3 regions of the Streptomyces sp. NPDC085481 genome follow, and region 2 is predicted to be linked to each of the others. Evidence: riboswitches for the same ligand, from Rfam matches in the RefSeq annotation. Region 2 holds a riboswitch; each other region holds the start of a gene.

Region 1 (4,404 bases), on a different contig from region 2:
TGAAGGTCCGCGAACAGGTCCGCTCCACGAGCGGGACGGGCGAGGTGCTGAGCGACACGGGCGGCGCGGGCGTCGTCGCGATCGTCACCGTCCTCGCCCCGATCCTCGCCGGCACCGCGGCGGTGATCCTCCTCCTGGTCGGCGCGGTCCTGAAGATGCTGGACCCTGCGCCCGCCTTCGCCGACACCCTGCTGACCGCGGGCCTCCTCTTCGGCGCCGTCGCCGCGGCCGGCCTGCTCTGCGCCGCCGCCGGCCTGCTGGTGACGGCGCTGCGCAACAGCGCCACGGAAGTCCCGGCCCCGGACCCGGACGACGAACTCTCCCGCGCCCGGCAAGCCTGGTGCCGCGCCCTCCTGGACCGCGGCATCCTGCCCTTCCTCCGCGACGCCCTGGCCGCCCCGCCGCCGCCGTCCCTCCCGAAACAGCACCAGCCGCCGGCCGGCCGCATACCGAAGGTCGGGTACAGCGGCCCGGACTTCACCAGCCCCAACGAAGGCTCCCCGTCCCCCCGCCCGACCTTCACGAGCCCGGACTTCACCAGCCCGGACTACGCCCCGCCGGAACACGGGCCGGAATAGCCCCGCAGCAGAGCGGCCGGAGCAGCACACAGCAGAAAGGGACCGTCCCGCGACTCCCCCCGTGGCTCGCGGGCCGGTCCCGTACCGGGCAGCTCCCGGCGGCTACTCCGCCATCGGCAGGTAGACCCGGTTGCCGGACGCCGCGAACTCCGCCGACTTCTCGGCCATGCCCGCCTCGATCTCCTCCGCCTTCAGGTCGCCGCCGTGCTCACGGCGGATGTCCTGGGAGATCTTCATGGAGCAGAACTTCGGGCCGCACATCGAGCAGAAGTGCGCCGTCTTCGCGGGCTCCGCCGGCAGCGTCTCGTCGTGGAACTCGCGGGCCGTGTCCGGGTCGAGGGCCAGGTTGAACTGGTCCTCCCAGCGGAACTCGAAGCGCGCGTCGGACAGTGCGTCGTCCCACTCCTGGGCGCCCGGGTGGCCCTTCGCCAGGTCCGCCGCGTGTGCCGCGATCTTGTACGTGATGACGCCGGTCTTCACGTCGTCGCGGTTGGGCAGGCCCAGGTGCTCCTTGGGTGTGACGTAGCAGAGCATCGCCGTGCCCCACCAGGCGATCATCGCCGCGCCGATGCCCGAGGTGATGTGGTCGTACGCGGGCGCGACGTCCGTGGTCAGCGGGCCGAGCGTGTAGAACGGCGCCTCCTCGCAGATCTCCTGCTGGAGGTCGATGTTCTCCTTGATCTTGTGCATCGGGACATGGCCCGGGCCCTCGATCATCGTCTGCACGTTGTGGCGCTTGGCGATGGTGTTGAGCTCGCCGAGGGTCTTCAGCTCGGCGAACTGCGCCGCGTCGTTGGCGTCCGCGATCGAGCCGGGCCGCAGGCCGTCGCCGAGCGAGTACGTGACGTCGTACGCCGCCAGGATCTCGCAGAGCTCCTCGAAGTTCGTGTAGAGGAAGTTCTCCTGGTGGTGCGCCAGGCACCAGGCGGCCATGATCGAGCCGCCGCGCGAGACGATGCCGGTCTTGCGGCGGGCGGTCAGCGGCACGTACGGGAGCAGCACGCCGGCGTGCACCGTCATGTAGTCGACGCCCTGCTCGGCCTGCTCGATGACCGTGTCCTTGTAGATCTCCCAGGTCAGCTCCTCGGCCTTGCCGTCGACCTTCTCCAGGGCCTGGTAGAGCGGCACGGTGCCGATCGGCACGGGGGAGTTGCGCAGCACCCACTCGCGGGTGGTGTGGATGTTGCGGCCGGTGGACAGGTCCATGACCGTGTCGGCGCCCCACTTGGTCGCCCAGGTCATCTTCTCCACCTCCTCCTCGATGGAGGAGGTGACCGCGGAGTTGCCGATGTTGGCGTTGACCTTCACCAGGAAGCGCTTGCCGATGATCATCGGCTCGATCTCCGGGTGGTTGACGTTCGCCGGCAGCACCGCGCGACCCGCCGCGATCTCCTCCCGTACAACCTCGGGGGAGACGTTCTCGCGGATCGCGACGTACTCCATCTCCGGGGTGATCTCTCCCCGGCGGGCGTACGCGAGCTGCGTCACCGCCTGCCCGTCGCGGCCCCGGCGGGGCAGCCGCGGACGGCCGGGGAAGACCGCGTCGAGGTTCTTCAGACCGCCGCCGCGCGGCGAGGTGTGCTTGATGCCGTCGTCCTCGGGGCGGACCGGGCGGCCCGGGTACTCCTCGGTGTCGCCGCGGCCGATGATCCAGTTCTCGCGCAGCGGCGGCAGACCGCGCCGTACGTCGGTGTCGATGGTGGGGTCGGTGTACGGACCGGACGTGTCGTACAGCGTCACGTCCTTGCCGTTGGTGAGGTGCACCTGACGGACGGGCACCCGGAGGTCGGGGCGTGAGCCCTCGACGTATCCCTTGTGCCAGCCCGGCGTGCGCTCGCCCTGGCTGGAGGCAGGCGTGTGTGCATCCTGAATGGTCATGAGACCGATCTCCCTACGCCGGCATTACCCGGTAACAGGTTCGGCGGTCGGCGCAGCGAATCGTCAGCGCCCTCTCAGCCCGGTGCTCCGAGCTCCCGCGTGTGCAAAGGTGTCACCACGCTAGCGCCATCCCTGGCGTGCTGAACAGTGGGTCTCTCTACGTTCTTGCGATGATCGGTCGGTGACTTCCACCGAGCAGACCCCCGAACCACACGGCCACGACGGGCAGGACGGGCACGTCGGCGACGGACACGGCGGCCACGGACAGTCCGGCAACGGGCCCGGCGGCCACGGAGACGGCGGCCACGGACACGGGGGCCACGGCCACTCGCACAGCCACGGTCCGGCCGCGCCCGTCTCGCGTCATCTGCGCAAGGTCATCGCCGCGGTCCTGATCCCCTTCGCCACCGCCGTGGTGGTCGGGCTCGCGGTGCTGTGGCCGGGTGGCGCCCCCGCGCACGAGCGCACCGGGGTCGGCTTCGACCGGCAGACCGAGCAGGGCAAGGTCAGCTCCGTCGAACACGTCGACTGCAAGGACGTGAACGCCGCTCAGGTCCCGCCGACCGGCGACACCTCGACCCCCGAGGGGCGCGAGGCGGTCAACGCCCAGCAGGGCCGGTGCGCGAAGGCGACCGTCGTCGTCACCACCGGTCCGAACAAGGGCCGTACCTTCACCGAGATCGTGCAGCCCGACGCTCCACGGCAGCTCCACGAGGGACAGGGGGTGGTCGTCGCGTACGCGCCCGACGCGCCGCGCGACCTGCAGTACTCGGTCACGGACGTGAACCGGAAGCTGCCGATCGCCCTGCTCGCCGGCATCTTCGCGCTCGCGGTCGTGCTCGTCGGCAGGATGCGCGGGGTGATGGCGCTGATCGCGCTCGCCGCGAGCTTCGTCGTGCTGACCTTCTTCATCCTCCCGGCGATCCTGCAGGGGTCCAATCCGCTGCTGGTCGCCGTCGTCGGATCGAGCACGATCATGCTGATCGCGCTCTACCTGTGCCACGGGCTGTCGGCCCGTACCTCGGTCGCGGTGCTCGGCACGCTGGTGTCGCTGCTGCTGATCGGCTTGCTCGGCTCGCTCTTCGTCGGCTGGGCCTCACTCAGCGGCAACACGGACGACAACACCGGTCTCATCCACGGGCTCTTCCCGCAGATCGACATGTCCGGTCTGCTGCTCGCCAGCATCATCATCGGCTCGCTCGGCGTGCTCGACGACGTGACGGTCACCCAGACCTCCGCCGTCTGGGAGCTGCACCAGGCCGATCCGCGCATGGGGCCGCGGGCGCTCTACCGGGCCGGAATCCGGATCGGCCGCGACCACATCGCGTCGGTGGTGAACACCCTGGTCCTCGCGTACGCCGGTGCCGCGCTGCCGCTCCTGCTGCTGTTCTCGATCGCCCAGAGCAGCGTGGGGACGGTGGCCAACAGCGAACTGGTGGCGGTGGAGATCGTCCGCACGCTGGTCGGGTCGATCGGCCTGGTCGCCTCGGTCCCGGTCACCACCGGACTCGCGGCGCTGGTGGTCTCCGCCGACCGCCCGGGGACCACCGAGCCGGGGTCGGTCCGGGCCGGACGGGCCGGACGGGCCGGCCGAGCCGGCGGGGGCGGACGCCGGCGACGGGCCAAGTGACGTGCGGGGACGTCGTCAGCCCGCGTTCTCCTCCGCAAGAATCCGGCCGAGTGCCGCCTCCAGGTGGTCCTCGAAGTCACCCAGTGTCCGTTCCTGACCGAGCGGGACGAGCTTGTCCGTACGGTCGAGGAAGGCGACCAGCGGGGGCGCGCTCGCCCGGAACAGGGCGCGGTCGGCGCCGACCTGGAGCCGGATGATCACATCGGAGAGGCCCTCGGGCTCGGTCGGGGCGATGTGCACATCACCGTCCCCGCTGGGCCGGTTGATCCCGTCGAGCAGCAGCTCCCTCCCGAACGCCCAGGTCACCGGAGCGTCTCC
Region 2 (4,404 bases):
CGACGGCGTAGTTGAAGAAGACGTGGGCGAGGAGGATGGCCCACACGGTGGTGTCGAGCCGTACGCCCCACAGCTCGTCGAGCAGCCCGCGGCGGCCCACCAGGGCGAGGAACGCGGTGCCGACCATGACCGTGGGCAGCACGAACGGCACCGTGACGACGGCCCGCAGGATGCGCTTGCCCGGGAAGTCGAGCCGGGCGAAGACGTACGCGCCGGGCAGCGCGACGAGCAGGGTGAGCACGGTGGAGGCGAGCGCCTGCCACAGGGTGAACCACAGGACGTCGAGGATCTCCGGGCTGCTCAGCGTCTCGCCGAAGCGGCCGAGCTCCCAGTGTCCGTCCGGCCTGAGCCCGCGCTCGACGATCGAGACGACGGGCCAGGCGAAGAAGACCGCGAAGAAGGCGACGGGCAGGAGCATCAGCCCCAGCCGCGCCGCGCTTCCCCTGCGGCCCGGGGGGCGGTCCGGGGGGCGGTCCGGAAGCCGGTCCGGGGGGACTACTTCAGGACGAGCGACGACCACTGCTGAATCCACTGGTCACGGTGCTCGGCGATCTTCTCCGGCGCCATGGTCTCCGGCTTGTCGACCACCACGCCGTGCTGGGTGAAGAGCTTGGGGAGGGTCGCGTCGTTGGTCACCGGGTTGACGAACATCTGCAGCGGCATGTCGTCCTGGAACTTCTTGGAGATCAGGAAGTCGATCAGCGCCTTGCCGCCCTCGGGGTTCTTCGCCCCGTTCAGCAGGCCGGCGAACTCCGTCTGCCGGAAGCAGGTGCCGGTGGAGACGCCGGTGGGCGCCACCTTCGGCTGCGGCTCGGAGTAGAGCACCTCGACCGGCGGGCTGGAGGCGTACGAGACGACCAGCGGGCGGTCGCCCTTGGCCTTCTTGCCGCCGGCGGAGCCGGAGAACTCCTGGTTGTAGGCGAGCTCCCAGCTGTCGACGGTCTTCACACCGTTGGCCTTGAGCTTCTTCCAGTAGTCCGCCCAGCCGGCGTCGCCGTACTTCGCGGCCGTGCCGAGGAGGAAGCCGAGGCCCGGGGAGGAGCGCTCGGGGTTCTCGACGACGAGGAGGTCCTTGTACGCGGGCTTGGCCAGGTCGTCGAAGGACTGCGGGGGCGCGAGCTTCCTGTCGGCGAAGTACTGCTTGTCGTAGTTGACGCAGATGTCGCCGGAGTCGATCGGGGTGACCCGGTGCTGCTCCTTGTCGAGCTGGAGCGCGGCGGGGATCCGGTCCAGGCCCTTCGCCTCGTACGACGTGAAGATGCCGTTGTCGAGGGCGCGGGACAGGAGCGTGTTGTCGACGCCGAAGAAGACGTCGCCCTGGGGGGAGCCCTTGGTCAGGATCTCCTTGTTGACGGCCTCGCCGGCGTCACCGCTCTTGAGGACCTTGATCGTGAAACCGGTCTCCTTGGTGAACTCCGCGAGCACCTCCTTGGAGGCGTTGAAGGAGTCGTGGCTGACCAGCGTGACGGTCTTGGGCGCGGGAGCACCCGTCTTGCCGGCCGCACCGCGGATGTCCTCGGTGCCGCAGGCGGCGAGGGTGGTGACGCCGAGCGCCGCGACGAGCGCGGTGGCGGCCAGCTTTCCGATGCCGGACTTGGTGGTGCTCACTTGATGTCCTCCTGGGGGTGACCAGGAAGAGACGCGGCCCTGCCCGCGGCCGGGGACACCGGACGCGGGCAGGGCGCAACAGCTCGAGTTACGACCGAACTTCCTACCCAGAATGACCTGGGCGAGGTTCAGAGGGTCTGCGGTCTGACGGTCACCGCACTCTCAGCGCTGTGGCGCTCCCCTGTCGGAATATGCAGATGTGTTCGAGCTCAGGGTACAAGGTCAGCGTTGGGCGGCCGCGAGCTGTCCACAGGCACCGTCGATCTCCTGGCCGCGGGTGTCGCGGACGGTGACGGGCACGCCGTGGGCGGCGATGGCCTCGACGAACGCCTTCTCGTCCTCGGGACGGGACGCGGTCCACTTCGAGCCGGGCGTGGGGTTGAGCGGGATCAGGTTGACGTGCACCCTCTTGCCCTTGAGCAGCCGGCCGAGGAGGTCGCCGCGCCAGGCCTGGTCGTTGATGTCCCGGATCAGCGCGTACTCGATCGAGATCCGGCGCCCGGACTTCTCCGCGTACTCCCAGGCCGCGTCGAGCACCTCGCGGACCTTCCAGCGGGTGTTCACCGGCACGAGGGTGTCGCGCAGCTCGTCGTCGGGGGCGTGCAGCGAGACGGCGAGGCGGCACTTGAAGCCCTCGTCGGCGAACCGCAGCATCGCGGGCACCAGACCGACGGTGGAGACGGTGATGCCGCGCTGGGACAGGCCCAGGCCGTCGGGCTCGGGGTCGGTGAGCCGGCGGATGGCGCCGACGACCCGCTTGTAGTTGGCGAGCGGCTCGCCCATCCCCATGAAGACGATGTTCGACAGCCGTGCCGGACCACCCGGGACCTCGCCGTCGCGCAGCGCGCGCATGCCGTCGACGATCTGGTGCACGATCTCGGCCGTCGACAGGTTGCGGTCGAGACCGGCCTGGCCGGTGGCGCAGAACGGGCAGTTCATACCGCAGCCGGCCTGCGAGGAGATGCACATGGTCACCCGGTCCGGGTAGCGCATGAGCACCGACTCGACCAGCGTGCCGTCATGCAGCCGCCACAGCGTCTTACGGGTGGTGTCGTCGTCGCACGAGACGTGCCGCACCACGGACATCAGATCGGGCAGCAGCTCCCCCGCGAGCTTCTCGCGCGAGCCCGCGGGAATGTCGGTCCACTCCACGGGGTCGTGCGCGTATCGCGCGAAGTAGTGCGTGGACAGCTGCTTGGCGCGAAACGGCTTCTCGCCGATCGCGGCGACCGCCTCCTTGCGCTCGGCGGGCGAGAGGTCGGCGAGGTGCCGCGGGGGCTGCTTGGCTCCGCGCGGGGCGACGAAAGTGAGTTCTCCGGGCTTGGGCATGGTCCTACCAGTGTCGCAGAGATACGACGAAGGGCCCGTCACCCTGTGGATAACGAGCCCTTCATGGCAAAAACACAGGTCAGCCGCTTCCTACGAACAGCACGAGCAGCAGCCACACCACCGGAGCCGTCGGCAGCAGGGAGTCCAGGCGGTCCATGATGCCGCCGTGGCCCGGCAGCAGGGTGCCCATGTCCTTGATGCCCAGGTCGCGCTTGATCATCGACTCGCCCAGGTCGCCCAGGGTCGCGCTCGCCGCGACCGCGAGGCCCAGGATCAGGCCCTGCCACCACGTGCCGTCGTCGATCAGGAACTGCATGCACAGCGCGCCCGCCGCCATCGCGAACGTCACCGCGCCGACGAGGCCCTCGCGGGTCTTGCCGGGGCTGATGCGCGGGGCCAGCTTGTGCTTGCCGAAACGCCACCCGATCGCGTACGCGCCGGTGTCGCTGACCACCGTCAGGACCAGGAAGGTCAGCACCCGCCACGGGCCGTCGTCCGCGGTCAGCAGCATGGCCACGAACGTCGCCAGGAACGGCACGTAGAACGCGGCGAACACGCCCGCCGTGACGTCCTTCAGATAGCCCTCGGGCGGCTCCGTCATCCGCCACACGAGCACGGCGAGCGCGGTCAGGGCCATCGCGACCCAGGCACCCTCCGCTCCCCGCACGTACCCGACGACGACCATCGCCGCGCCGCCGACCGCGAGCGGGACCAGCGGCGCCTTGATGCCCTTGCGCTCCTGGAGGCGGGAGGTCAGCTCCCACAGGCCGACCACGACGGCGACCGTTATCACCCCGACGAACGCCGGCTTCCAGATGAACAGCGACGCGATGATGACGGCGCCGAGCCCGAGGCCGACCCCTATCGCAGCGCCGAGGTCACGACCCGCGCTCTTCTTCTGCCGCGGCTTCTGCCGAGGCGAAGGCGCGGGCTGGGACGGGCTGGACATGGGCTCCTGCGGATGCTCGTGCGGGTGCTCGTGCGGGGTCTCGTCACGGAACAGGGGACCGCTCGGCTGAGCGGCCCCCCGGTCGTGATCGTCCTGGTTGTCGCCGGCGGGAACGTCGGACGCGATGGGCATGGGCCGAGTCTGCGCCGCCTGCCGCCCTTCGTAGGCGGGACCCGCCGGGGCAGGCCCCTGGTCGGGTCCCCCGAAGCCGGAACCGGCCGGGGCCCCCCAGGAAGAGTCGTTCATCAGACCTCGAGCAGCTCGGCTTCCTTGTGCTTGAGCAGCTCGTCCACCTGCGCGACGTACTTCGCGGTGGTGTCGTCGAGCTCCTTCTCCGCGCGGCGGCCCTCGTCCTCACCGACCTCGCCGTCCTTGACGAGCTTGTCGATGGTCTCCTTGGCCTTGCGGCGCACGGAGCGGATCGAGATCTTGGAGTCCTCGGCCTTGCCCTTGGCGACCTTGATGTACTCCCGGCGGCGCTCCTCGGTGAGCTCGGGGAACACCACACGGATGATGTT
Region 3 (4,404 bases), on a different contig from region 2:
GGCGAGCCGCCCCGCTTCCACCGCGTGCCGCATCGCCGCCGCCATCAGGGCCGGCTCCTGCGCCCGCGTCACCGCCGACGCCAGCATCACCGCCGCGCAGCCCAGCTCCATCGCCAGCGCCGCGTCCGAGGCCGTCCCCGCCCCCGCGTCCAGGATCACCGGCACCCCCGCCCGCTCCACGATCAGCTCGAAGTTGTGCGGGTTGCGGATGCCGAGACCGGACCCGATCGGCGAGCCCAGCGGCATGATCGCCGCGCAGCCGGCGTCCTCCAGCTTCTGCGCGAGGACGGGGTCGTCGTTCGTGTAGGGAAGGACGACGAAGCCCTCGTCCACCAGCGTCTCCGCCGCGTCCAGGAGCTCCACCCCGTCCGGCAGCAGGGTCCGCTCGTCGGCGATGACCTCCAGCTTGATCCAGTTCGTGCCGAGCGCCTCCCGGGCCAGCCGGGCGGTCAGCACCGCCTCTCCGGCCGTGTAGCAGCCTGCCGTGTTCGGCAGGACGCGGATGCCGAGCCGGTCCAGGACCGACAGGACCGAGCCGCGCACCGTCGGGTCCAGGCGGCGCATGGCGACCGTGGTCAGCTCCGTACCGCTGGCGACGAGGGAGCGTTCGAGGATGTCGAGGCTCGGCGCGCCGCCCGTGCCCATGATCAGGCGGGAGGAGAACTCCGCGTCGCCGAGGAGGAAGGTGTCGTCGGACATCGCGCTCAGCCTCCCTGCACCGCGGTGAGGACCTCGACCCGGTCGCCGTCGCAGAGGACCGTCGCGGACCACTGGCCGCGCGGCACGACAGTCTCGTTGACGGCGGCGGCCACCCCGGAGGGCGCGGTGGTGAGGGTCGCGACGAGGGCGTCGAGGGAGAGCGGGCCCGACAGGACCCGGCCTTCCCCGTTCACGGACAGGTTCACGGACGCGTTCATGCGTGCTCCAGGTGTACGGGCGAGAAGCGGCGGGCGGCGAACGGCCGTGCCTCGTCGGGCAGCGCGCCGGTGGTCAGGGCCTCCGCCATGACGTCGCCGGTGACGGGGGTCAGCAGGACCCCGTTGCGGTAGTGGCCGGTCGCGAGCTGCAGGCCGGGCAGGGCGCTGGGGCCGAGCAGCGGCGCGTTGTCGGGGGAGCCGGGGCGCAGCCCGGCGCGGGTCTCGGTGAGCGGCAGCTCGGTGATCCCCGGAACCAGTTCGTGCGCGTCGCGCAGCAGCTCGTACACCCCGCCCGCCGTGACGGTGGTGTCCCAGCCGAGCTCCTCGCTGGTCGCGCCGACGACGAGTTCGCCGTTCTCGCGCGGGACGAGGTAGACGTGGCTGCCGCGCACGACCGCGCGGACGGTGCGGGAGAGGAAGGGCGCGTACGCGGGCGGCACCTGTAGCCGCAGCACCTGCCCCTTCACGGGCCGTACGGGCGGCAGCACCTCGTCCGGTACGCCGGACAGCCGGCCGCTCAGGCTGCCCGCGGCAAGGACGACCTGGTCCGCCGCCAGCTCGACACCGCCCGCGAGGACCGCGCCGCGGGCCCGGTCCCGTACCACCGTGAGCCGCTCCACCAGCGAACGGTGGAAGACCACCCCGGCCCGCTCGCACGCGGCCACCAGCGCGTCGGCGAGCCGCCGCGGGTCGACCTGGTGGTCGCCGTCCACCCGCAGCCCGCCGCGTACGCCCGGCGCCAGCATGGGTTCGAGGCGCCGGCACTCGCGGCCGTTGAGCCACTCCGAGGTCAGCCCGCAGCGGGTCTGCAGGGCGTGCAGCTCGCGCAGGTGGGCCCGGTCGTCGGCGTCGAGCGCGACGGCGAGGGTGCCGCAGGCGCGGTAGCCGACGTCGTGGCCGGTGGTCTCGGCCAGCTCGGCGACGAATTCGGGGTAGCGGCGGGCGGAGTCGAGGTTGAGGCCGAGGAGGGTCTCCTCGCCGTAGTGGAGTTCGGTGACGGCGGCGAGCATGCCGGCCGCCACGCGAGCGGCCCCGCCGCCCGGTTCGGGGTCGGCCACGGCGGTGCGCAGGCCGCGCTGCGCGGCCCGCCAGGCCGTGACCAGGCCGATGATCCCGCCCCCGATGACGAGGACGTCGAAAGTGCTGCATGTGTTGCATGTACGCGACATGGGCGTCCAGCCCCTCCCTTCGCCGGCATGACCCGGATCAGGTTCGTACGGTCGGAGGCCGGCCAGCCTCCCTCTCAGCCCGGTGCGTCCGGGCTCCCGCGAGTGCTTTACGGCCGTCAGACTAGCCCGTGGCCCGGCCGGGCCGCAGGGCCCTCCCCGGAGCCGTCGCCTGACCCCGTCCCGGATGCGTCCCGCGTGACCCCGTCCCGGATGCGTCCCCGGACCGTCTCCGGACCCGTCCCTTGGCTCGTCCCTGATCCGTCCCGTGACCCCGTCCCGGACCCGAACTTCCTGACAGTCCGTCAGATGCGTAAGGTGGTCGGGTGAGCGAGCAGAAGCAGGTTCCCCACCGGGTCGTGATCGTCGGCGCCGGAATGGCGGGCGTCCAGACCGCCGTCGCCCTGCGCGAACAGGGCTTCACCGGCGCCGTCACCCTCATCGGCGCCGAGCCCCACCAGCCCTACGACCGGCCGCCGCTCTCCAAGGCGGTCCTCCTCGGCAAGGCCGAGGACTCCGCCTTCGACATCGACTTCGAAGACCTCGGCCTCGAGCTCCGCCTCGGCCTCGACGTCACCGGCCTGCGCCCCGCCGACCACGCGGTCGACACCGAGGCCGGCCCCGTCCCGTACGACACGCTCGTCATCGCCACCGGCGCCCACCCGCTCACCCTGCCCGGCACCGAAGGCGTCCCCGGCGTCCACCTCCTGCGCACCCTCGACGACGCGGCCCGGCTCAAGCCCGTCCTGGAACGCCGCCACGACATCGTCGTCGTCGGCGCCGGCTGGATCGGCGCGGAGTTCGCCACCGCCGCCCGCGAGGCCGGCTGCGCCGTCACCGTCGTCGAGGCCGCCGACCGCCCTCTCGCCGGCGCCCTGCCCGCCGAGGTCACCGCCCCCATGGCCGCCTGGTACGCCGAGAGCGGCGCCGCACTCCGGCTGAACGCGCGCGTGGACCGGGTCGAGGAGGGGCGGGTCGTCCTCGCCGAGGGCGCCGCGCGCTCCGGCGAGCGGCGCGAGCTGCCCGCCGACGCCGTCGTCGTCGGCATCGGCGCCCGCCCGGCCACCGGGTGGCTGGACGGCTCCGGCATCGCCCTCGACCCGAGCGGCGCCCTCACCGCCGACGACCGGCTGCGCACCTCCCTGCCCGACGTGTACGCCGTCGGCGACTGCGCCTCCTTCCCCTCCGCCCGCTACGGCGAGCGGCTCCTGGTCCACCACTGGGACAACGCCCTCCAGGGCCCGCGCACCGTCGCCGCCGACATCGTGGGCGCCGCGCCGGAGCCGTACGACCCGGTGCCCTACTTCTGGTCCGAGCAGTTCGGCCGCTTCGTCCAGTACGCCGGGCACCACGGCGCCGCCGACACGCTCCTGTGGCGCGGCGACCCGGCGGGGGAGAGCTGGACCGTCCTGTGGCTGCAGGGCGACACGCCCGTAGCCCTCCTGGCGGTCGGCCGCCCGCGGGACCTCGCCCAGGGCCGCAGGCTCATCGAGCAGCGCACACCCGTCGATCCGGCGAGGGCCGCCGACCCCTCCGTACCTCTGAAGGCGGCAGTCCGGTAGGGCCCGACTACCGACTGTCAGTCCGGGATGGCACGCTTGTCCCGTGACCGAGATTGACGCAAAGATCGATGCTCTCGTCCCTGCCTGGCTCTACCTCCCCGACATCGCCGAAATGATGGACGTCGAGGTGACGCGCGTGCGCCAGCTGGTCAAGGAGGGCCAGCTCATCGCCGTGCGCCGCGGGGCGAACAACGCGCTCCAGGTGCCCGCCGCCTTCATCCAGGGCGACAAGGTCGTCAAGGGCCTCGCCGGCACCTTGACGCTCCTGAAGGACGACGGCTTCACCGACGAAGAGATGCTGGAGTGGCTCTTCACTCCGGACCCGACCCTGCCGGGCACCCCCGCGCAGGCGCTCGGCGAGAATCGCGGCACGGAGGTGAAGCGCCGCGCCCAGGCGCTCGCCGTCTGACGCACGCCCGCTGAGCACGCAGACAGACACCACCAGCGGTGCCGGGCCGGAAGAACTCCGGCCGGCCCGGCACCGGCACCACCCGACGGGGGGACCCACCATGCCCACGCCTCGCGCACAGCTCGCCGACGCCCGCCTCTACCTGTGCACGGATGCCCGGAAGCGCCAGGGAGACCTGCCCGCCTTCCTCGACGCCGTGCTCTCCTCCGGCGTGGACATCGTGCAGCTCCGTGACAAGGGCATGGAGGCCGGCGAGGAGCTGGAGCACCTCGCCGTCTTCGCCGAGGCCTGCCGCCGCCACGGCAAGCTCCTCGCCGTCAACGACCGGGCCGACGTCGCCCACGCCATCG

What was found. A riboswitch is a leader RNA that binds a small molecule or an ion and turns the genes downstream of it on or off. The one in region 2 is predicted to bind thiamine pyrophosphate.
Region 1: it holds a riboswitch for thiamine pyrophosphate, as region 2 does, so the genes downstream of both, thiC (phosphomethylpyrimidine synthase ThiC) here and ACIGEZ_RS30250 (thiamine ABC transporter substrate binding subunit) in region 2, are expected to answer to the same signal.
Region 3: it holds a riboswitch for thiamine pyrophosphate, as region 2 does, so the genes downstream of both, thiO (glycine oxidase ThiO) here and ACIGEZ_RS30250 (thiamine ABC transporter substrate binding subunit) in region 2, are expected to answer to the same signal.

Annotation. Positions count from the first base shown of each region.
Region 1 is NZ_JBITTJ010000002.1:87,184-91,587, forward strand. It holds gene ACIGEZ_RS06235 (hypothetical protein) at 1-578, shown strand, start outside; gene thiC (phosphomethylpyrimidine synthase ThiC) at 681-2,456, opposite strand; TPP riboswitch at 2,450-2,565, opposite strand; gene ACIGEZ_RS06245 (YibE/F family protein) at 2,638-4,086, shown strand; gene ACIGEZ_RS06250 (SsgA family sporulation/cell division regulator) at 4,102-4,404, opposite strand, start outside.
Region 2 is NZ_JBITTJ010000018.1:48,935-53,338, reverse strand. It holds gene ACIGEZ_RS30255 (ABC transporter permease) at 1-418, opposite strand, end outside; gene ACIGEZ_RS30250 (thiamine ABC transporter substrate binding subunit) at 496-1,608, opposite strand; TPP riboswitch at 1,691-1,801, opposite strand; gene rlmN (23S rRNA (adenine(2503)-C(2))-methyltransferase RlmN) at 1,831-2,937, opposite strand; gene ACIGEZ_RS30240 (phosphatidate cytidylyltransferase) at 3,017-4,132, opposite strand; gene frr (ribosome recycling factor) at 4,132-4,404, opposite strand, start outside.
Region 3 is NZ_JBITTJ010000001.1:360,073-364,476, reverse strand. It holds gene ACIGEZ_RS01710 (thiazole synthase) at 1-699, opposite strand, end outside; gene thiS (sulfur carrier protein ThiS) at 705-917, opposite strand; gene thiO (glycine oxidase ThiO) at 914-2,086, opposite strand; TPP riboswitch at 2,084-2,196, opposite strand; gene ACIGEZ_RS01695 (NAD(P)/FAD-dependent oxidoreductase) at 2,410-3,645, shown strand; gene ACIGEZ_RS01690 (Rv2175c family DNA-binding protein) at 3,689-4,054, shown strand; gene thiE (thiamine phosphate synthase) at 4,155-4,404, shown strand, end outside.